DNA from 2 places in the Blautia sp. MB18-30 genome. Region 1 is predicted to be linked to the other one. Evidence: riboswitches for the same ligand, from Rfam matches in the RefSeq annotation. Region 1 holds a riboswitch; the other holds the start of a gene.
What was found. Region 1 has a riboswitch for thiamine pyrophosphate ahead of thiW (energy coupling factor transporter S component ThiW). Riboswitches for the same ligand answer to the same signal wherever they lie in the genome.
Positions count from the first base shown of each region.

Region 2: another riboswitch for thiamine pyrophosphate. It lies ahead of thiS (sulfur carrier protein ThiS); the one in region 1 lies ahead of thiW (energy coupling factor transporter S component ThiW).

Region 1 is NZ_JAMOYY010000017.1:59,678-63,829, reverse strand. Features, by position in the region: gene arfA (arabinosylfuranosidase ArfA) at 1-797, shown strand, start outside; gene NCY57_RS09730 (aldo/keto reductase) at 868-1,857, shown strand; TPP riboswitch at 2,181-2,283, shown strand; gene thiW (energy coupling factor transporter S component ThiW) at 2,621-3,175, shown strand; gene NCY57_RS09720 (hydroxyethylthiazole kinase) at 3,138-4,040, shown strand; gene thiE (thiamine phosphate synthase) at 4,057-4,152, shown strand, end outside.
Region 2 is NZ_JAMOYY010000041.1:20,124-24,275, reverse strand. Features, by position in the region: gene NCY57_RS14165 (fibronectin type III domain-containing protein) at 1-720, shown strand, start outside; TPP riboswitch at 1,134-1,241, shown strand; gene thiS (sulfur carrier protein ThiS) at 1,490-1,693, shown strand; gene NCY57_RS14155 (thiazole synthase) at 1,857-2,642, shown strand; gene thiH (2-iminoacetate synthase ThiH) at 2,809-4,050, shown strand.

The sequences.
Region 1 (4,152 bases):
ATTATCTTTCCCTGCATCAGTACTATGGAAATGCATCGGGAGACACTGCCGATTTTCTGGCAAGCTCCAAGGGCATGGATGATTTTATCTCAGGAGTGGTTTCCATCTGCGATGCTGTAAAAGCAAAGAAGCATGGAAAAAAACAGATCAATCTTTCCTTCGACGAGTGGAACGTATGGTACCACAGCAATGAACAGGATAAAAAACTGGAAAAATGGGTACAGGCGCCCCATCAGCTGGAGGATGTTTATAACTTTGAGGATGCACTTCTTGTGGGAAGTATGTTGATCACACTTCTCCGTCATGCAGATCGCGTAAAGATCGCCTGCATGGCACAGCTGGTAAATGTTATTGCGCCGATCATGACATCCGATACAGGCGCATGGCGTCAGACGATCTTTTATCCGTATATGCTGACAAGTATGTTTGGAAGAGGAACCGTCCTTAATACACAGGTTCTCACACCCATATATGAAAGCAAGACTTATGGAGAAGCTCCATATCTGGATTCTGTGTGTGTCTGGGATGAGGAAAAGGATACGCTGACGATCTTTGCAGTGAATAAGAGTCTGGATGAGGATATGGAAGTTTCCTGTGACTTAAGACAGTTTGAGGGATATAAGATCGTAGAGCATATTGTACTCAATAATGACGATCTTCAGGCAGCCAATACAGAGGCTCAGCCGGAGAATGTAGTTCCTGTAAAAGCCAGTGCAGAGTGCTCAAAGTTGGACGGCGGAAAACTGGAAGCAGTTTTTGCAAAACACAGCTGGAATATGATCCGTCTTGCGAAATAAGGGCCGGTGAAGTATAGTAAAAGCAGTTACAGAAAATGTAAATCATGCTACATTATGGGAGGTCTTTTTTATGTACACACCTGCAAAGGAACGCTACGAAACTATGGAGTACAACCGCTGCGGTGAAAGCGGCCTGATGCTTCCGAAGGTGTCTCTTGGATTATGGCATAATTTCGGAGATACTTCTGATTATGAAAACATGAAGCAGCTGTGTTTCACAGCTTTTGACAATGGTATCACACAGTTTGACCTTGCCAATAATTACGGACCTGCCTATGGAAGTGCGGAACGGAATTTCGGCAAGATCCTGAAAGAAGAACTGATGCCATACCGTGATGAGCTGATCATCACAACAAAGGCAGGCTATGATATGTGGGAAGGTCCTTATGGAAACTGGGGCAGCCGCAAGTATCTTCTGGCGAGCCTTGACCAGAGCCTGAAGCGCATGGGTCTGGAATATGTGGATATTTTTTACCATCACAGAATGGATCCTGAGACTCCGCTTGAGGAGACTATGGGGGCGCTGGCAACAGCGGTTCAGCAGGGCAAGGCTCTCTATGTGGGACTTTCCAATTATGATGGAAAAACCTTAAGCCAGGCGGCAGCGATCCTGAAGGATCTGAAATGCCCCTTTGTGATCAACCAGAACCGGTATTCCATTTTTGACAGAACTGTGGAAGAAAACGGTCTCAAGAGAACCACCGGCATTTTGAAAAAAGGTCTGATCACTTTTAGCCCTCTTGCTCAGGGACAGCTGACAGACCGTTACCTGAACGGGATCCCGGAGGACAGCCGTATCCGCAAAGATGGAAGATTCCTTAAGGAAAGTGTGCTGACGCCGGAGCGTCTGGATCAGATCCGGAGACTGAACGATCTGGCAGCCCAGCGTGGAGAGAAGCTGGCTGATATGGCGCTTGGCTGGCTGCTTCAGCATAAGGAAGTTACCAGTGTTCTGATCGGAGCTTCCAAGCCGCAGCAGATCCTTGATAATGTGAAAGCGATCCACTGTGCACCGTTTACAGCTGAGGAGCTGCGTCTGATCGACGAGATCTCAAAATAAGATTTATATACTTCCTGTTTTACTATGAAAAGTAGTGAAGCAGGGAGTTTTTTATGTCGAAATAATTGTTTAACTGAATTAGGAAAGTTTCCGGGTTACTGTTCACTGGTAATATTCCGCGAGGTGTTTTTTGTGAGCGAAGGTCACAGAAAACCCGAGACATACCGCGCGAATTTATGCGATTACCATAAATTCTGTGCATCGCGAAAGCGTGTTGCTGAGAACGGAGTGAACAGTAACGTCTCCGGTGGGAGTGCAAAGAGCAATAAGCAGTGGAGGTTTGACAACGGGATAGGTGTGTGCTATATTGAAAAACAGAAAAGAAAAGAGCCAGCGGGAGCTTGTGTGACAGGCTGAGAGGAAGATAGATCTTCGACCGTACCTGATTTGGGTAATGCCAACGGAGGGATTGTGATCTGAGAGCGTGTCTCCGTGGAGTTTTCCATGGGATGCGCTCTTTTCGGATGCAGGAATGGAACTGGAATGTTCTGACAATGTGGGGATGTGAAAGTGCCAGAGACTGCATGTGGAGCTTCTGCGAAAGAGCGGGCAGGAAGGGGAGCGCCTTAATGTCTGGCAGGAGAGTGATATTCCGGAGGATTTTTCCGGAAGGATCATGTAAGCGATGGGAATCCGTGTTTTCGGAGTGAGAGGAAGTAAGGGAACTTCGACCGCCAAAATCTAATGGCAGACTGCAGCAGACGGGAAGCTTTTGCCCGGATCTGACAGGGCTCTGCCTGATATTTCAGGGAGGAAAAACACTATGGAAAAACAAAGGATGCACACGCTTCGTATGGTAATGCTGGCAATGATGGTTGCGATCGGTGTCGTTATTTCACCGATTCTGAGGATTGAGGGAATGTGCCCCACGGCGCATCTTGTCAATATCGTATGCTCGGTTCTGATGGGACCGTGGTATTCCCTTCTCTGTGCGACCATGATCGGCGTGATCCGTATGATGTTTATGGGAATCCCGCCACTTGCACTGACCGGTGCAGTATTTGGCGCATTTCTTTCAGGTGTGTTCTACAGACTTTCCAAAGGCAAGATCATCTGCGCGGTGATCGGTGAGATCTTTGGAACGGGTATCATCGGGTCCATGGTTTCTTATCCGGTGATGGCATTCCTGATGGGAAGAGGCGGACTGACAGCATTTTATTATACGCCGATGTTCCTTGCAGCAACCACAATGGGAGGATGTGTTGCCTATATTTTCCTGAAGGCTCTGAGTAAAGCAGGTCTTCTGGTGAAATTCCAGGCAGCTTTGGGTTCAAAAACATATGAGACAAAGAATTTTACAACTGCGAAAGCGAATTAAAGAAGAAAAGCCGCTGATCCATTGCATCACCAATCCGATCTCGATCCATGACTGTGCCAACGTGGTCCTTGCAGTAGGTGCAAGGCCGATCATGGCGGAGCATCCGGCAGAGGTGACAGATATTACGGCATCGGCTGGTGCGCTGATGCTGAATCTCGGGAATATTACCGATGCCAGGATCGAGTCAATGAAGCGTTCTATGAGAACAGCGATGGAAAATAAGATCCCGGTTCTTCTGGACCTGGTAGGGGTTGCCTGCAGTGATCTCAGGCTGAATCTGGCGAGGGAGCTTTTAAGGATCGGTCATCCGGCAGTGCTGAAGGGAAATATGTCAGAGCTTCTGGCTGTTTCCGGGCTGCCGTCTCATGCGATCGGAATCGATGCGGGTGTCGAGGATGCTCTGACTGAGGAAAATATCGATGGAGTCAGTGAAGTGCTTAAGGCTTTTTCCAGAAATAATCAGGCAATCGTGCTGGCTACCGGGAAACAGGATTTTGTTACGGATGGTGAACGGGTTGTTCTGGTACAAAATGGCAGTGCGGCGCTGTCCGGGATCACAGGAACCGGCTGTATGGTCGGTGCACTGACTGCGGCGTTTTTGCCGGGGTGCGAAGATAATATTGCGAAAGAGATGACGGATAGTATAGAGGCAGGTGTCTGGTCTGGCGTTGAGATGGAATTAAATGGGAGATCCGGGAATTATCTGGCTGCGGCAGTGCTTGGTACTGCACTTATGGGTATCGCCGGCGAGGAAGCGGAGAAGATTTCCCGCGGTCCGGGAAGCTTTCAGGTAAATCTGCTGGATGAGATCTATGGGCTTTCGGATCGACAGCTGCTGGATCTGTTGAAGATTGAAATGCACTGAAAAAGAGGAGATTAGGATGGATAGAAAAGATTTGGATGTAACATTGTATCTGGTGACGGATAGTTCTTATCATACGGAGGAGTCTTTGCTCCGTACGGTTGAGGAGGCTTGT
Region 2 (4,152 bases), on a different contig from region 1:
GCAGGTCTGAATTATCTCACCCTGAATAAGACCAGCCTGACACTGGCATCGAAAAAAACTTATACACTGAAGATCAAAGGCACCAGTCTGAAACCGTCATGGAAGAGCAGCAACACAAATGTTGTCAAGATAACTTCTGTCGGAAAGATCACCGCGGTAAAAACAGGAACAGCGGTTATCACAGCGACTCTTGGTGGCAGAAAATTCACCTGCAAGGTTACTGTAAAGAATCCGACCTCGGCTAATACCAGATTGACGCAGAATTATAGCAAATTGAAAAAATACATCAGTCAGAAAGGCAAATATACTGAAGACGGAAATCAGTTTATAAATGTCAAAGTAGATAAAGAAAGTACTCTGATGATCGGTTATCTGAAGAAAGAAGATAAGATAGATATTGGGATGATGCTCTCTATGCCTTCAGATGGAATCCTTGCCGGACTGGATATTATCGGAAACTGTGTGAAATCTGATACGGTCAGTGTGAAGTCCGCCCTGTCTACAAATGAAGTCTTTCTGCTGGTGACTTCTTCTACAAAAGCATCTGCTTATAAAGGTCAGAATCTGACTTTCTTGTATACAAACGGAAAAAAAGCGATGACAGATCTGCAGGATTCTTCCAATATTATGATGAAAGCGACAATGAAAGTAGCAAATGATTATCTGAAAAAGAATTTAAATCTGACAATGAAAGATCTGGGATTCACTGCTTATAAATAACAGTAACATCCTATGATGATGCCGTTAATAAAATTCGGTTGACAAATTAGTATAGAAAGCATAAGATGATAGTAGCTAAGAAATGTGATGAAATTCAAACATTGGCAAAAACGAAAACCCCGGAAGTCTCGCACACTTCCGGGGTTTTCTATGCCGTTATGTAAGGGGGCTTAAGCCTTTCAGGCTGTTACTGCCTGTCGTTTCTGTCCAGCCATTTGCGAATATAGTAGCTAACTATATCCGCCGTAACAGAAACAAAAAATGTGATGATTAATTCGCACACTGGACTTCACCTCCTTTCTGCTGGAGGGTTGGCAGCAATTATAGTGTACTATAGTTTAGAACAAATTGGAACTATTGTGAGAAAATTTAATGCTCTTGACATTGATCATAATTCGCCTTATACTAAACCATGTAAATAACAGGGGAGCTTGTGATGGCAGGCTGAGAGGAAGTCTTCAACTTCGACCCTTATACCTGATTTGGATAATGCCAACGTAGGAACGTATAAGATGAATTTACGGGAGATACTTTGGTGTATCTCCTTTTTTATTGGATGCGGATGTTTTTATCCGATTGAATACGTAAGATCAGGATTTACAGGGAAGGGATCAAGAGCGAATGCTTTTAACCCCGGTATCGACAATTGAATATTGGGAAATTTGAGAGTGAACTGAGTTCATGAAGGGGTGCACCACCGCGGGTGTATTTCTTTGTGAACTCTTTTTTATTGACGAATAGCTTTTGAAGTTTCCGGAAAGGAGAGATCATGATCACAGTAAATGGTGAAAGCAGAACATTGGAAAAGCCGGTGACAGTAACAGAATATCTGGAAGCATGTAACTATGTTCCGGTGCAGGTTGTAGTAGAGCTGAATGAAGAGATCATTAAGAGAGACACTTACGATACAACAGTACTGAAAGATGGCGATGTTGTGGAGATTCTGCAGTTTATGGGTGGCGGAAGCTGCTGATGTCGCTATAGAGATAAAATTAGGTATATATACCACGGCAGTAACTGACAGATAAGTTACTGAAAAAATGCAGATGAAGAATGATCTGGCAGAAGAAGGCGCTGGTTATAAATCGGTGGAAATATTTTCTGCAAACAGACATAAAGAAAGGTGGACATAAAAAATGACAACAGCAAACACAAATGAAGACAAACTGATCCTGGGAGGCCATGAGTTTACTTCCCGTTTTATCCTTGGTTCCGGAAAATTTTCTCTGGAGCTTGTAAAAGCATGTATTGAAAAAGCAGGAACTCAGATCGTAACACTTGCCCTGCGTCGTGCAAATGAGGGTGGACTTGCGAACATTCTGGACTATATTCCGAAGGATGTTACGCTTCTTCCGAATACGTCCGGCGCCAGAAATGCAGAAGAGGCAGTCCGTATTGCAAGACTTTCCCGCGAGCTTGGCTGTGGAGATTTTGTAAAGATCGAAGTTATCCATGATTCCAAATATCTTCTTCCGGATAACTATGAGACCATCAAGGCAACAGAGATCCTTGCAAAAGAGGGCTTTGTAGTTATGCCATACATGTATCCGGATCTGAATGCAGCCAGAGATCTGGTGAATGCAGGAGCTGCCTGTGTAATGCCACTTGGCTCTCCAATCGGTTCCAACAAGGGAATCTGTACAAAAGAATTCATTCAGATCCTTATCGACGAGATCGACCTTCCGATCATCGTGGACGCAGGAATCGGCCGCCCATCACAGGCATGTGAGGCTATGGAAATGGGTGCTGCAGCAGTTATGGCAAATACAGCCATTGCAACTGCAGGAGACGTCCGTGTTATGGCGGAAGCCTTTAAGAAAGCTATTGAGGCAGGAAGAAGTGCATATCTTTCCGGTATGGGAAGAACTCTGGAGAGAGGTGCAAGTGCATCCTCACCGCTGACCGGATTTCTTCATGAGTAAAATTGATAAATGAATGATTGAACGCAGAACACTAAGCGGGGGACAGGCACGGCCTGTGTAGTGAAACACAGGTATTGTCTGGTTTCAATCGAAATTGAGTTTACAGATATGCAGCAGTGAGGACCAGAGTATTGCTGCAATATATGAGAGGAGCGACATAAGAGTAATGGCAGAGACAGTACAGGCCAGTCAGCAGGACGGCCATTTTAATGAAAGTATCGTAAATGAAGAAATTCTGGAAGATATGAAAAAGAACCGTATCGATCACATGAAGTACCTTCCGGATATGGAACAGCTGGAAGAATCTGATGTAATGGATCAGGTTATTTCCGCAATGAACGCATATGATTATGATAAGTACACAGAAGCGGATGTACGGAGAGCGCTTGCTCATGACAACCGTACACCGGAGGATTTTAAAGCACTGCTTTCACCGGCAGCGCTGCCTCTTTTGGAAGAAATCGCACAGGCTGCACGGATCGAAACAAGGAAACATTTTGGAAACAGCATCTGTATGTTCACACCGATCTACATTGCAAACTACTGTGAGAATTACTGCATTTACTGTGGATTTAACTGCCACAATAAGATCCGCCGTGCACAGCTGAACGAAGAAGAGATCGAGAAGGAAATGGCAGCGATCGCCGAGACTGGTCTGCAGGAGATCCTGATCCTTACCGGCGAGAGCAAAACCAAATCCAATGTGGAGTACATCGGAAAAGCCTGTGAGATCGCGCGAAAATATTTCAAGGTGATCGGCCTTGAGGTTTATCCGATGAATTCCGATGAATATGCATATCTTCATAAATGTGGCGCAGATTATGTGACGGTTTTCCAGGAGACTTATAATTCTGACAAGTATGAAACTCTGCATCTGGCAGGACATAAGAGGATTTTCCCATACAGACTGAATACCCAGGAGCGTGCACTGAAGGGTGGCATGCGAGGGGTTGGTTTTGCGGCTCTTCTGGGACTGGATGATTTCCGCAAGGATGCTTTTGCGACAGGATACCACGCATATCTTCTGCAGAGACAATATCCTCACGCAGAGATCGCTTTTTCCTGCCCAAGACTGCGCCCGATCATCAACAATGACCGGATCAATCCAAAGGATGTACACGAACCGCAGCTTTTGCAGGTAGTTTGTGCATATCGTCTATTTATGCCGTTTGCAAGTATTACTGTATCCACCAGAGAGTGTGAGCGTGTCCGTGACAATCTGGTGAATATCGCAGCAACCAAGATCTCTGCAGGTGTCAGCACCGGAATCGGAAGTCATGTGGATGATATTGAGGATAAAGGGGATGATCAGTTTGAGATTTCCGACGGAAGGTCTGTGGACGAAGTTTTCAACGCCCTGAAAGACCACGGCCTGCAGCCGGTGATGAATGATTATATTTATCTGTGAGATGAAGGCGGCGAAATCGGATCGCACAGACTATCGAGGATAACTTCTGTGGAATATGTGGAAAACCATCCGCCCAAAAGAGCGATTTTTCAGGGTGAGTGT